2 regions of the Virgibacillus sp. LDC1 genome follow, and region 1 is predicted to be linked to the other one. Evidence: a T-box and tRNA genes for the amino acid it is inferred to sense, from the RefSeq annotation. Region 1 holds a T-box; the other holds one or more tRNA genes.
The links. The T-box of region 1 lies ahead of trpS (tryptophan--tRNA ligase). A T-box ahead of a tRNA ligase gene usually reads a tRNA of that ligase, here a tRNA-Trp.
Positions count from the first base shown of each region.

Region 2: it encodes a tRNA-Trp, which carries the amino acid that the T-box ahead of trpS (tryptophan--tRNA ligase) is inferred to sense. The anticodon was not compared.

Region 1 is NZ_JAOXLZ010000006.1:259,854-266,932, forward strand. Features, by position in the region: gene OHJ21_RS29065 (MFS transporter) at 204-1,616, shown strand; gene OHJ21_RS29070 (MerR family DNA-binding transcriptional regulator) at 1,613-2,437, shown strand; gene OHJ21_RS29075 (cellulase family glycosylhydrolase) at 2,450-3,931, shown strand; gene trpS (tryptophan--tRNA ligase) at 4,141-5,124, opposite strand; T-box leader at 5,176-5,451, opposite strand; gene OHJ21_RS29085 (hypothetical protein) at 5,576-6,550, shown strand; gene OHJ21_RS29090 (sigma-70 family RNA polymerase sigma factor) at 6,617-7,079, shown strand, end outside.
Region 2 is NZ_JAOXLZ010000001.1:4,473,992-4,481,070, forward strand. Features, by position in the region: gene OHJ21_RS20505 (response regulator) at 186-836, opposite strand; gene OHJ21_RS20510 (sensor histidine kinase) at 814-1,887, opposite strand; gene liaF (cell wall-active antibiotics response protein LiaF) at 1,929-2,573, opposite strand; gene OHJ21_RS20520 (PspA/IM30 family protein) at 2,744-3,430, opposite strand; gene OHJ21_RS20525 (PspC domain-containing protein) at 3,432-3,911, opposite strand; gene OHJ21_RS20530 (PspA/IM30 family protein) at 3,914-4,591, opposite strand; gene OHJ21_RS20535 (hypothetical protein) at 4,660-4,959, opposite strand; tRNA gene OHJ21_RS20540 (tRNA-Leu) at 5,189-5,268, opposite strand; tRNA gene OHJ21_RS20545 (tRNA-Arg) at 5,277-5,353, opposite strand; tRNA gene OHJ21_RS20550 (tRNA-Cys) at 5,366-5,439, opposite strand; tRNA gene OHJ21_RS20555 (tRNA-Gly) at 5,451-5,525, opposite strand; tRNA gene OHJ21_RS20560 (tRNA-Gln) at 5,541-5,615, opposite strand; tRNA gene OHJ21_RS20565 (tRNA-His) at 5,632-5,707, opposite strand; tRNA gene OHJ21_RS20570 (tRNA-Trp) at 5,732-5,805, opposite strand; tRNA gene OHJ21_RS20575 (tRNA-Tyr) at 5,812-5,896, opposite strand; tRNA gene OHJ21_RS20580 (tRNA-Thr) at 5,901-5,976, opposite strand; tRNA gene OHJ21_RS20585 (tRNA-Phe) at 5,999-6,074, opposite strand; tRNA gene OHJ21_RS20590 (tRNA-Asp) at 6,143-6,219, opposite strand; tRNA gene OHJ21_RS20595 (tRNA-Met) at 6,250-6,326, opposite strand; tRNA gene OHJ21_RS20600 (tRNA-Val) at 6,414-6,489, opposite strand; tRNA gene OHJ21_RS20605 (tRNA-Glu) at 6,664-6,738, opposite strand; tRNA gene OHJ21_RS20610 (tRNA-Ser) at 6,755-6,846, opposite strand; tRNA gene OHJ21_RS20615 (tRNA-Asn) at 6,852-6,927, opposite strand; partial or broken rRNA gene OHJ21_RS20620 (23S ribosomal RNA) at 7,000-7,079, opposite strand, start outside.

The DNA of each region.
Region 1 (7,079 bases):
AAGCATTCGCTATTTAAGTGAATTCCAGAAGTCTCTGGTGATCCAAATAGACCAGAAATATGACACAATCAAATCCGCTCTTCCGGGGAAAAAACGATTAGAAAAAAATGAACAAAGCTATTTCATCTGGAGTTACTCCATGGTTTACAATGAGTCCAAGATACATGAGCTGGTTGAAACGTTGGACGATCGGGGGATGGTAAATGTTAGGTAAAGCACGAAGTGCCTTGCGGCAAGCCTTTCGCTTCACTGCTACCGGACTGACTCTAGGGGAGAAATGGCGTCTGGCTCTCCCTGGTCCGATCCTGTCAGTCGGGGGAGTGCTCATCCACAATGTGTTCTTGAAGTATTACACGGATATCATCGGTCTCAGTCCGAAGTATGTCGCATGGGTGTACATTATCTATAACATCTGGAATGCGATTAACGACCCGGTGCTGGGCGTATGGATTGACCGAATGAGGCATCGCGCGCACCGTGGGAAATACGTCTATATCATGAGAGTGACAGTGCCGTTCATGATCGTTGCCTCCTTCCTCATGATGCTGTCTAATCCGGCTTGGGATCAGTGGTTGATCTTTCTGCTGTATACCGGGTTGCTATTTATTTACGACACGGCTGCAACCGCTTACAGCATAGCCTATCAATCGTTTGTGCTGATCGCAGCGCCAACCAAGGAGGAGCGCATCGATGTTGGTGTGATCCAGAACTACGTATCCCAGGCGATGTCATTTCTGATCACCTTGATTCCGACGCTGCTCCTCGTTGGGGACGGAAAGCAGGGGGTTATCATCCCGATCTTCTCTGCCGTAATTGTGGCAGAATCGATATTTTTCACCTGGGCCCTGAGAGGACTGAGAGAAGATGCGCAAATGTACGAATCGCTGGATAAGCAGCATATCGATACAAAAGAGGTTTACAAAAAAGCCTGGCAGATTATCAAATCAAGGCCTTTCCTCACCTTTATTACATTTACCATCGTCACCGGCCCCGTGTTTTTCTACTTTACGCCGTTTCTCTACTACATGGACAGCGTAGTGCAATCAACGGGTATTGAAGCTACCATCATCGATGTGAGTACGCATGTGATCGCGCTTCTGTTCTTGCCGGTCATGGGATCTATCGTCAAGGAAAATGGAACGAAGAAGAGTGTATACCTGGGGACCATCTTTGTGGTGCTCGGATACGGAGGGATTTTTCTTGCTGACGGCATATGGACCGCGGCGGCATCCTACGTTCTGATCGTTTTTGCTGTGAACTATCTTCGTATGGCAATATCTCCTGTAGGGGCGCTGCTCATCGACGAGAATGAACGCACGACCGGCGTGCGGAAAACCGGGCTGTTCAACAGATTGTTCTCGTTATTCACGGTTGCCTTCTCCAGCCTGCAAACGGTTATCTTCATTAATGTCATCGGGGCATACGGATATGACGGTCTTGCGGCGGAACAGTCCGAGTCCGCCATGCTAGGCATTCGGGTAGCAACCGGGTTGATTCCGCTGGCCGCTTTTCTCCTCGGATTAATTCCGCTGGCATTGTACCCTTTTGATAAGAAAAAAGAGGATGACATCTCCGCGTTCAGCAATAACGCTAGAAGAGGGGGGGTGAAGATGTGAAGCAATCGGCGTTAAATTTGAATTTTACGATTGGCGAAGTGTCCAAAATTTTGGATATCCCGATCGATACCTTGCGTTATTACGATAAGATCGGACTCCTTCATTCCCGCAATCGGGACGCGAACAAGTACCGCTATTATGATCTTGAACAGTTCGATTCACTCATCACGATTCGAATGCTGCGGGCCATGGATGTGTCGATCGAGCGAATCCAAGCGCTGCTTCGGGACAACAGCCTAAACGCTATGCGCAGACTGCTCTCCGACAAGCGGCAAGACATCGATCGCCAACGGACTTATTTGAAGCATTTGTCTCACAAGCTGGACGTGTTGGATGTTCAGCTGCAACGGTTCGATAACACGGAGGTCATTGAGCTTGTACTAAGCCACCCGTGCTGGGTGCTTCTTACCGATTCTATCATGGAGAGCGCCGATCAAGGACTCGGGGGAAAAGTACAGGAACAGGTTCGCAGAATCAATGCCAGGGAATGGCTTGCATTCTGCCATACCATATCGATCGTGTCGCAAGATAACCTTAACGCAGGCCGTTATCACAATTACCTGTACAATGGCATTCTGTCCACCTTCCCGATGGAGGATGACTCTTCCGTCTTTCAGAGACTAGAGCCTCGCTACTGTGCCAGAAAATGCGTGATTATCGGCAGGGACGACTATGCCAAGATGGATGATCACTACGATCAGATGAAAGCTTTCATTCGCAATCGCGGACTACAGATCGCAGGCCATTCTCTTGAAGTCAATCTTTATAACCAGTACGACAATCATTACATTGAAATTTACATTCCGGTAGAAGAACGGTAGGGGGAAGCAGACATGAAAAAATTAGTGGTCGACGGACAACGATTCTTAAATGAAGACGGCGCTCAAGTGATCCTGAACGGCATCAATCTCGTATGCAAGGACAAGGCAAAAGGATATGTTGAGCCCTGTGATGCAGCTCTGTTCGCCTGGTTTCGCGAACAAGGCTTTAACGTTATCCGTCTAGGTTTAATATGGGATGGCGTCGAGCCGGAGCCTGGGGTCTACGACGATGCGTATCTGAGCAGAATCAAGCAGCAGGTTGTATGGGCTGAGCAGAATGATCTCTATGTTTTTCTGGATATGCATCAGGATTTGTACAGCGTGCACTACGGCGACGGGGCTCCAGCGTGGGCGACCCTCTCCGATGATCTTCCTCATGTTACCGGACATATTTGGAGTGACGCCTACCTGGAAAGTCCGGCTGTGAACCGCGCTCTGGATCACTTCTGGCGGAATACGTCCGCTTCCGACGGGATCGGCCTGCAGGATCACTATGCAGCGATGTGGAAGCATGCCGCACAGTTTATGGCTGATTGTCCGAATATTATCGGTTATGACATGATGAACGAGCCGTACCCCGGAACAAGCGGACAGGAGGTGCTCGGCACCATCATTGCCGCATATGCGGGGCATGTGATGCGAATAGCCGACCCGAACATGGAGCAGCTTGCCGGACTGTGGTTTGACGAGGAAAAGAGGCTGGAGGTTCTTGCCGGGATGGCGGAGATGGATACGTACCGCATACTCGTCGACAGCGCCAGAGAAGTATCGCAAATCTTCGAAAGGGAGGTTCTCGCGCCCTTTTTCAGCAAGACGGCGGCAGCCATTCGCTCCATTTCCCCGGACGGATTTTTGATGCTGGAAACGAGCTATTTTTCGAACATGGGGATCGAGTCCGGCTTGCAGCTTGTGCAGGATCCAGCCGGTCAAACCTTACACCATCAGGTGTTCGCACCGCACGGCTATGATCTGGTGGTCGATACGGAGCATTATGACATTTACAATCAGGATCGCGTCCAGCTGATTTTTGCTACCCATCGCAAGGTGCAGGAACGGTTGAACGTCCCGGTCCTGGTCGGGGAATGGGGAGCATTCTCCAATCATCCGGCAACCTTTCAGCTTTCCAGGCAGATCATTGCGATATTCGAGCGGTATCTTTGGAGCAATACATACTGGTGCTGGTGTGACGGCTTCAAGGAAGCCCCATATGCCAAGGCGTTGAATCGCGCGTATCCGCAAGCGACAGCCGGCGTGCTCTCAGCATACCGTTATGATCATGAAAACGGCAGCTTAAGTATAGATTTCGTTTCGTCCGTTGGAGAGACATTGATTTACCACCCCCATTTGGAGTCGATATCCAGAAGCGACGTGGCGGTTGCCGGTACGGACGCCTATCAAATCGAGCTGCGCCCTTTCCCGGATTCGAAGAGCGGCCTCTTGGCGATCACCATTCCTGATCAAGGGAATAAGATTACGGTTACGATAGGGAGATGATGTCAAGGGGGCCACAAGACATGGCGGGCAATTCAATAAATAAGTCGGGAATCAGAAGAACCATGGGGTTAATGCGAGGCGGGATAAGACTAGAACGGAGTAGACGCCGGTGTACAACGTAAAAGGCAAGCCAACAAAAATAAGCAGGGCGCCCCTTGATCTGATTCCTAAGCAGGATGCAGATATCAAGGGGACGCCCTGTGGTTCTTTCAAAACGTGACCAATCCCATCGCTTTCTTGGCTGCAAGCAGTGTTGGGACTGCGATTTCGGAAGCCCGCTTCGCTCCGTCCATCAAAATGCGATCAAGCTCGGAGGAATTCACGATTTGATGGAACCGCTCCTGGATCGGTTGAAGTTTCTCGATGACCACTTCAGCTAATTCCTTCTTGAACGTACCGTATCCTTGGCTTTCATACCGTTTCTCGATGACGGAGATGGCTTCCTCGGAGAATACGGAATAAATCTCGATCAGATTGCTGACCGCCGGCTTCTGCTCCCAGTCATGCCGGACCTGGCCATCGGAGTCGGTAACGGCCCTGGAGAACTTCTTGCGGATATCCTCCGGCGTATCCATCATGTGGACGCAGCTGTTCTTATTCGGGTTGCTTTTGCTCATCTTCTTGGACGGATCGTCAAGCCCCATGACGCGGGAGCCAATATCCTGGATGATCGGCTCAGGCACCGTAAACGTGCGGCCATACCGGTTATTGAAGCGCTCGGCCAGATCGCGTGTCAATTCAAGATGCTGCTTCTGGTCGTCACCGACAGGTACATGCGTTGCCTGGTAGAGCAGCACATCGGCAGCCATCAGGACCGGATACGTAAACAACGCGGAGCTTACGGTATCTTTTCCGCCCGATTTCTCCTTGAATTGGGTCATGCGCTTTAATTCACCAAAATGCGCCTGCGTCTCCAGCAACCACCCGAGCTCTACATGTGAGGGGACCTGCGATTGCAGAAAGATCGTCGCTTTATCGGGGTCAATGCCCGACGCAATGTACAGCGCGGCAATGTCCCGCGTGCGCTGGTGCAGCTCCATGGGATCCTGATAGACCGTGATCGCATGCAGATCCGGCACGAAGAAATAGGATTCATATTCATGCTGCAGCTTCACATATTGACGGAGGGCACCTCCATATCCGCCAATATTCAAATCCCCGCTCGGCTTGATGCCTGACAATAATCGTTTCATAAAAAACACCTCCCTGATAGTTTGCGAACAACACAAAAACACCTCATCCCTCTATGGGACGAAGTGTAACTCCGCGGTACCACCCGAATTCGACTGTACGGTCGCTCTTTAGCATGACGTGGAAATGGTGAAATGCACCATGATTCCTGCCATATCTCCCAAAGTAACGGTGGAGAGCCGTCAAGGCCTACTGCTCCGGCACAGCTCGGAGGTTCGGGTTGAAGCGAGAAGATCCATTCACTTACTCCGGAGTACCGGGCCTCGCACCATTCGCCGGTTCGCTTGGACCCCGAGAGATAAGCTACTATTTCTTCTCATCGCCGTGTGGTATGTTGTTCTTAAATTCATCTGCGCAGCTCTTTTCGAATCTGAAGAGAGAACAAGATGAGTTGAAGAGTATCATTACATAGGTGTTAAGTGAATGTCAAGAGGGGTGTGGGGAGGACTCGTGATGAGAGATAAGAATACGGCGATTCTCGTTGACGGATTATCCATACTGTCGCAGAGTAGACGGCAAACGGGAGATATTTGGCAAGCCCATTACGGAGCGGCAGCGATCGCGGGTTATTTTTTTATAAAAGAAAACCATTTGTCCGGGAAGGTTGAAGAGGCTGTGGCAGCGGAGAATCGGAGGATGATCGGCAAGTATTTGCAGCCGGGAACGGTGCCAGAGGAAAGCCTGAGCGTAGACAGCGCCGAATCACGGATTCTTGCAGCCCTTGACGGTACGATCGATGGTTTGCACTGGGTCGGGCACAATGTGATCTATGCCGCAATAAGTCTGGCTGCACTCCACGAGCTTGGAGGTGGTCTCCGCCATGAAGCAGCCGATATTGCGGAATTGGTCTCCTCTTTCGCGAAGACAATTCCGGGAAGGTCCTGGATCGGATATTCTGCAGCCGAGGTTAAACGGTTGACCCTGGATGAACATGACGGGATGCCTGAAATAACGGACGGCGATCAGCTGTCGGCCTTTATTTTGAATGAACTGGCCACTTATTCGGTAATCTACCGAGCGGAAGCCCATCATGACTTGATGGGGCATATGCTGACCTACTCCCATGCCTTAAACATATTGTATGATCTTGGCCACCATGCTTATTTTCGCAGAGGCTTGCCGGGTGTACTCAAAATCGCGAAGGTGCTCCGTGCCAGCCGCCAGCTGGACCCAGAAGAGCCGATTCGAATCGTATCGCCCGTGGATCGGCTGCCTCTCGTGGAGGCTGCAAGATCGTCTTATTTGCCAGATCAGCCGGAGTACTGGGCATTAGGTATCGACGGGGCTGTAATCGACTGGGACTTCGGCCATCTCTTTAAATTCCCATATAGTTTCTATCATCATTGGAACCGTGTTTCGGAGGCGCCGGCGAAGGCCATGGAGAATTTTCGTTATATCATCCATCCGGTGCAGACGGTCATTTCCTGAAGAGAGGTAACCTTTTTTATACGAATCGGCACTTAAGTGTTAGAGACACCGGGAAGGGAGGTTTAAGTGAACGTGTTCCAGTGGATTGAGGAAGCCCGGCGGGGCAGTGCCGAGGCCCAGGAAAGCTTGGTCCGGCATTTTACCGGCATGGCGCTGGCTGTGGCCTACGATAAATTGCGTGATCCCCATTTAGCGGAAGATGCCGTGCAGGAGGCCTTTACGGAGGCCTTTGCGAATCTGCATAAGCTGCAGGATTCCCGGCGTTTTCCCGGATGGTTCAAAGTGATCGTGGAGCGGCAGTGTTACAGGGACTTGCGCCGCAAGCAATTGCAGACGTTACCGCTGCATGAGGTTGAGCTGCCGGCTGGAGATCAGCGAAGCTTAGAGTCGGTCGTGGAAAAGAGAGAAATGATCGGTCAGCTGCATGCCACGATCGCGGATTTGCCACCCGGCATGCGGATTGCGGTCCAGCTCTATTATTTTCAAGGCTACAGCCTGCGGGAGATCTCGCAATATTTGGATATATCCT
Region 2 (7,079 bases), on a different contig from region 1:
CTTCCCCGTCCCTAAATAAAAAAAGCTCCCGATCCGGGAGTCTTTAAGCCTGCCTCTCATGGTTACATGGATATGTTTATAACTCACGCATCGCATCATGAATCTGCTTTTGTACCACGCTCAACGTCTCAGCATCTTGGATCTGTTTATGTCACGATCATCGCATAAAAAAGAGCCGGCATTCCTTACTCAGCCAGCCCATTTTTATAAGCGTAGATGGCAGCCTGGGTTCGATCCTCTACCCCCAGCTTGCCTAAAATATTCGTTACATGAAACTTCACGGTTTTAATGCCGATAATCAAATCATCGGCAATATCCTGATTCGACTTGCCCTGCGCCACCAGTCGGAGCACTTCCATTTCCCGGTCCGTAAGGTCGTTATGCGCCGGTGCTTCATTTTGCGGATGCCGGAATCGATTCATCATCTTGGAGGCAACCTGCGACTCCAGCACCGACTGCCCGCGTGCGGCTGCACGTATAGCATCAGCTACTTCAGAAGCACGGGATGTCTTCAATAAATAACTGAACGCACCTGCTTCAATAACCGGATACATCTTCTCATCGTCCAGATAGCTGGTCAGTACAATGACCTTAAGATTCGGAAACTGATTCATCAATTGGCGCGTCGTCTCGATACCATCCATCCCGTCCATCACCAAGTCCATCAGCACCACATCAGGATGATATTCCTGCGCTAAGCGTATCCCTTCCTCGCCGCTGCCCGCTTCACCCACCACCTCGATGCCGTCCTCTGTACCAAGCACAGCCGCTAAACCGATCCGGACCATCTCATGATCATCCACCAGCAGCACCTTAATCGGCGTTTCCATCTCCATCCCCCCGTTTACGTTCATCATTTATGAGTGGCACAACGATCTCAATTCGAGTCCCTTTACCCGGTGCTGTTATGAATTGTACCGAGCCCCCGATCTCCGTCACCCGTTCCTGCATCGTCGATAGACCGTAGGAAGTCTGTTTCTTATCGTCCAGTTCAAACCCGATCCCATCATCACGCAGCATCACCCGAACAGTGTTCTGCCTGCGATGAATACGGATGTCCATCTTCTCCGCTTTGGAGTGCCGAAGCGTATTTGACATCGCCTCCTGAATGATACGGAACAGATGATTTTCGATCCCTTTAAGCAAATGTATGTCATCGTCCATTTCAAACGTAATTTCCATAGGTACTTTAATCCGCAATTCCTTGATCAGATCCTTCAGCCCTTGCTCCAGTGCTTTCCCTTCGAGATAAACCGGCCGCAGATGAAGAAGAAGCGCCCTCATCTCGGACTGGGCCACAGCCGACATTTCCTCGATCAGAGCCACCTGGCGCTGCGCTTTGTCAAAATCCTTATCCAGCGTCCTGCCCACAGCGGTTGCCGTCATCGAGATGGCAAACAGCTGCTGAGAAACCGCATCATGGAGCTCGCGCGCCAGACGCTGCCTCTCTTCCACAATTGCTGTTACCCTGGCCTGCTCGGCAAGCTGGGCATTGTTCGTTGATAACCGCTGCAGGGAAGACACTTGATCCTCCCAGCGTTTGCTGATCTTCACCAGCTGTTCTCCAAGCCGGCCCACTTCGTCTTCGCCGATGTCCGGCATCACATCCGTAAGGCTGCCTTTTTCCCAGTTTACCAGCGTTTCCCTCACGAGATCGACCCTCCGTTTTACCCGGTATCCCTGGAAGAAGCCATAGATTGCTCCCAGCCCAATCGGCAGCAATACCAGGGTAATGCCGGCTTCGATCCGGTTCTTCCACGTCTCAAACGGTTGAAGATAACCATATGTATATAATAAATATAGGACAACCAGCATGACAACCAATCCCAGAAGGGTCCCCTCACGCATACTTCGGGTAATCATATTTGCTTTCTTTTCCGTTTCCACGGGGCAACCCTCCTGAATGGTTTACACAAAACATACGTTGATTATGTCATTCTTATATTCAAATCTCCGCCCAAATAAGAAACAATAAATTTCACTTTATATTCACTGGTCTCATAATTGGGTGATTGATACCGCACGCGGTTTAATATGCCGGTTTCCTTCCGGTCGTCCATATGAATCGAGCCAAACAGGATCGATGCTTCGATCTCCACTCCATAATAGTCCGGGATCATCAGATCAATATCCCCCAGTATCCCATGGAACATAAGGACCGTTTGGCGTTCCTCCGGAAGCGCCAGGGATAGATCCACATCCGCCTCTCCAAGCACATGCCACACACTCAGACTGCGCATCACCCACGGAGCCCGGTCCCAATCAAAGTTGGACATAAAGTTCTGCTTCTGAATGTACTTTGTCGTCGTATGGGCTCGCTTCGACTTGCCATAAAAAATACCCAGTGATATCAAGCTGATGCCGATAATCAACATGAGATGCTCCAGCAGCAGCAGTACGGCACCTACTCCGAGCAGAATGTATCCCTTCTTCAAATGGCCTTGTCTGACCTGAAGGACACCTGCGAACATGAGTATCAGGGCGACAATGGTGAAGAAACCAAGCCATCGGCCGAAAAGCATAATAATACCCAAGCTGATTAAACCAACTGCTATCCAGCGGTTTCTGTCCATGTCGCACCTCCTTGATGACCAAGATATAAGCTCGGAAAAGCCATATCAGTGAGACGTTCCCCACTGTATGGCTTTGCCTGTACTATACGACAATCTCATTCGTATAGCATATCATATGAACATGGTGTTCGAATACGGTTTAATCTTATTTTGCTGACTTGCTAGAGGAATTACTCGGACTTCGAAGAATTCCCCATTTTGTTTTTCAAAGCTTGCAGCTGCTCATCCACCTTCAATTGCTTCTCAGCATCTACGGGGCTTGTGTATACTGCGTTGTTAGGACGATATGGGGCGCGAAGCACATCGGCTTCTGCTTCCATTTGCATGATTTTTTCCTCCATGCGGTGGAAGCCCATCGAAGCACTGCCGCTTTCGATCGTGTGCAGGCTGCTCACTTGAGACATTTGCTTCTTCGCTTTAGCCATTTGAGCACGGGCTACGAGCTCATTACGCTTGTTGCGCATTTTGTAGAACTCGTCTTTCATTTCATGCAGCTGAGCTACAAGCTCTTTCGCTTGAGCCTCGGATTGCAGGTGCAATTCCACGTACTCGGTTTCTTTTTGATCGAAATAGATTTTTTCTTCAAGCAGCTTGCGAGCCACTTCTTCTTGACCATTTTTCAGAGCCAATTCAGCTTGAGCTTCACGTTGTGCCGCCATCTTCACAGCCTCATCGACGCGCTGCTTCATACGACGCTCGTTAGCCATTTGCTTCGCAACCGTTACCTCTGCTTCGTGAATTTCTGCCTCCATGTCGCGCAGGTACTGGTTCAACATTACGATCGGATCCTCTACTTTATCCAGCAGTTCATTCACCGATGCTTTCGTCATATCCTTAATTCTTTTAAATACTCCCATGTTATTTATCTCCCTTCTCATAGTTCGAAAGTTTTTTCTTTAATTCTTCGATTTCTTTTTGCATGGCTTTTCTCTCAATATCCTTCATCATCGCATCCAGGTCGGAATCCGCTGGCGCGTTGTTTCTTGTGCCATTGGGACGGTCATATTTGGGACCAAAATTTCCATGCTCATTAGGATAGCCTTGACGTCCATAAGCATCGTTATAGCTGTTGTAGCCTGGTCCAGGGCCCGGATGATCGTTATAACGGTATCCGCCACCATGTCTTCCCTGTGGACCGTACGGATCGTGATAATACGGCTCCTTAGGTACTACAAGGGATGCAATCAGATAGATCAACAGCGTTGTACCGCCTGTGAAAAAGATACTGACTACAAATATGACTCTAAGTAGGGTAGATTCGACTCCGAAATGATCGGATATACCGCCGATCAACCCTGTGAACATTTTGTCTCGGGTGGAACGGTACAATCTAGTCATGGTTACTCCTTTCCGCTGTTATTCAGCTTCTGCTTCAGGCGGGCAAGTTCTTTTTCTAATACAGTGGAGACCGATTCACCAGCCTGTTCCATGTATTCCTGCCCCATGCGCCGTAAATCGCGAAGACTTCTGGCTTCGAGTTCCCAGTCGCTGATACGGTCTTCGAGGCGATTGAACATCTTCGGTACGTCATGGCCGCCGCCGTAGGAGCCCGTACGTTCATTCATTTTCTGCTGAAGACGAAGGGTTTCCACTCGGGCAACATAATATTGGCGTTTGCTGTATACCGTCTGATATTCCATCCGCAGCTCGCCGAGCTGCTCCTCGATTTCTTTTAGCGACTCCAGGCTTGAGGATAACAGGCCTTGATACTGCTCGATCTTTTCCTCATAGATCAGCTTCTCCTGCAATGCCAGCTTGGCAAGATGTTCTTCGCCGGCCTTCAATGCAAGCAGCGCCTGCTCTTCGCGTTTATAGCGCATGGTTTCCGCTTGATCCACCTGCTGCTTCAGCTGTCTGGAATGTACTTGGCATTGCTGCTGCAGCTTCTCAGCCTCTGCAATGTCCTGTCTGGTTGAATGTAGGAACTGGTCGATCAATCGAACCGGATCCTGGCTCTGCTCGAGCTTTTCATTCAATGTTGCTACGGTTATGTCTCTTATCCGCCGGAAAACACTCATATTGGCTTAGCCCTCCTCATCTATCATGATCTGTTGTTCATGCATGTTATTTAATGTAGTGGTTTTTATCAATAACGGGGTCTGCCATTCTTCAATCGGGACACCCCGTAGATGATTAAGATAACTCCAAGGATCGGACCGATCAGCCAAGACAGTTTACCCATCAACCAGATCACACCGATACCGAGAATAACCCATCCCATCAAGGTGTTACCTCTCCGGATCCCGTAGTATCCCAACGCGACCATCAGTATTGGAATTAAAAGACTGAACAACCATCCAAGCAGAGGACCGAATACTCCCAGGAGAACCAAGATCCCTAAACCAATCAACAGGATACTCATTCCATTTCCTTTTGAATTTCTCATTTATACACCGCCTTTCTGTTGTTTGATCGTTGTTTCATTTGTTCAACCTTATGACTCTATTCTAGGTAATTTCGAGTTTCACTAAAACGGCCTGGGGACGGTTTTTAGACCTAGACCTAAGGCGGGGCCTCCTACAGACCTACGTCCAACCCTGCACTGGATCTCTATCGATCTAGATGCAACAAAAAAAGGAATGCAGACGTTGATAGTCTACATTCCTTTTGGATGATGCCGGTGAAGGGACTCGAACCCCCACGGTTTCCCTCACGATTTTGAGTCGCGCGCGTCTGCCAATTCCGCCACACCGGCTTACATAATGGCGTGCCCTAAGAGATTCGAACTCCTGACCTTTTGATTCGTAGTCAAACGCTCTATCCAGCTGAGCTAAGGGCACATAGTTTTGTTATGGAGGCGCCACCCAGATTCGAACTGGGGATAAAGCTTTTGCAGAGCTGTGCCTTACCACTTGGCTATGGCGCCAGAAATAAAAATGGAGCGGACGACGGGAATCGAACCCGCGACCCTCGCCTTGGCAAGGCGATGCTCTACCGCTGAGCCACGTCCGCAAACATAAAAATCAATGGCTGGGGATATAGGATTCGAACCTATGCATGACGGAGTCAAAGTCCGTTGCCTTACCGCTTGGCTAATCCCCAATATGATTTTGTAATATGGGGCGATCGAGGGGAATTGAACCCCCGAGTGCCGGAGCCACAATCCGGTGCGTTAACCACTTCGCCACGACCGCCATATTAAAACACTGTGATACGATTGGCAGGGGCAGCAGGAATTGAACCCACACTAACGGTTTTGGAGACCGCTGTTCTACCTTTAAACTATGCCCCTAAAAACTGGTGGAGGATGATGGATTCGAACCACCGAACTCGAAGAGAGCAGATTTACAGTCTGCCGTGTTTAGCCACTTCACTAATCCTCCAGAATGGTGCCGGCGAGAGGACTTGAACCCCCAACCTACTGATTACAAGTCAGTTGCTCTACCAATTGAGCTACACCGGCATATAAAGTTATAAAACGTACATGGTGGCTCGGGACGGAATCGAACCGCCGACACGAGGATTTTCAGTCCTCTGCTCTACCGACTGAGCTACCGAGCCTTAAAGCTCTTCGCGAACTTTGACGGAACCCATATCGGATACTCATCTCATCCCAAAGTTGTAAAGAATGGCGGAACTGACGGGATTCGAACCCGCGATCTCCTGCGTGACAGGCAGGCATGTTAGGCCTCTACACCACAGTTCCACGAGGCATTATCGCTATCGCGATATAAATTGGTTGCGGGGGCAGGATTTGAACCTACGACCTTCGGGTTATGAGCCCGACGAGCTACCGAACTGCTCCACCCCGCGTCATTATAAGAATTGCTTGTATAGGATCCCCGAAAAACAATCGGAATTACCTGCGAAGCATGAGCTTCACTTCTTGGGGATGATTGATGGTGGAGGCTGAGGGGATCGAACCCCCGACCCTCTGCTTGTAAGGCAGATGCTCTCCCAGCTGAGCTAAGCCTCCGTAACAAAGCGACTTTTATCATATCAAAATCTGATATAAGAAGCAAGTGTTTTTTAAGAAAGTGGTGACCCGTAGGGGATACTCTCACTTCGTTTGAGACTGCGAAGCCTCTGCTTACGAAGTTATCCTCCGACGAACCGACGGGATTCTCATCCCCTGATGCAATTAAGATAGTGGTGACCCGTAGGGGATTCGAACCCCTGTTACCTCCGTGAAAGGGAGGTGTCTTAACCCCTTGACCAACGGGCCTTGCTTGAAATAATAGTGGCGGAGAGAGAGGGATTCGAACCCTCGAGACGCTTTTGGCGCCTACACGATTTCCAATCGTGCTCCTTCGGCCAACTCGGACACCTCTCCATAAATGGCTCCCCGAACAGGACTCGAACCTGTGACAACTCGATTAACAGTCGAGTGCTCTACCAACTGAGCTATCAGGGAACATTATTCAATTCAAGTGATTGATCACCTGAAAACTAGATACGAAACGAATTTGCAGCACATTGAAATATGTTGGATAAGCCCTCGACCGATTAGTATTGGTCAGCTCCATGCATTGCTGCACTTCCACCTCCAACCTATCTACCTCGTCG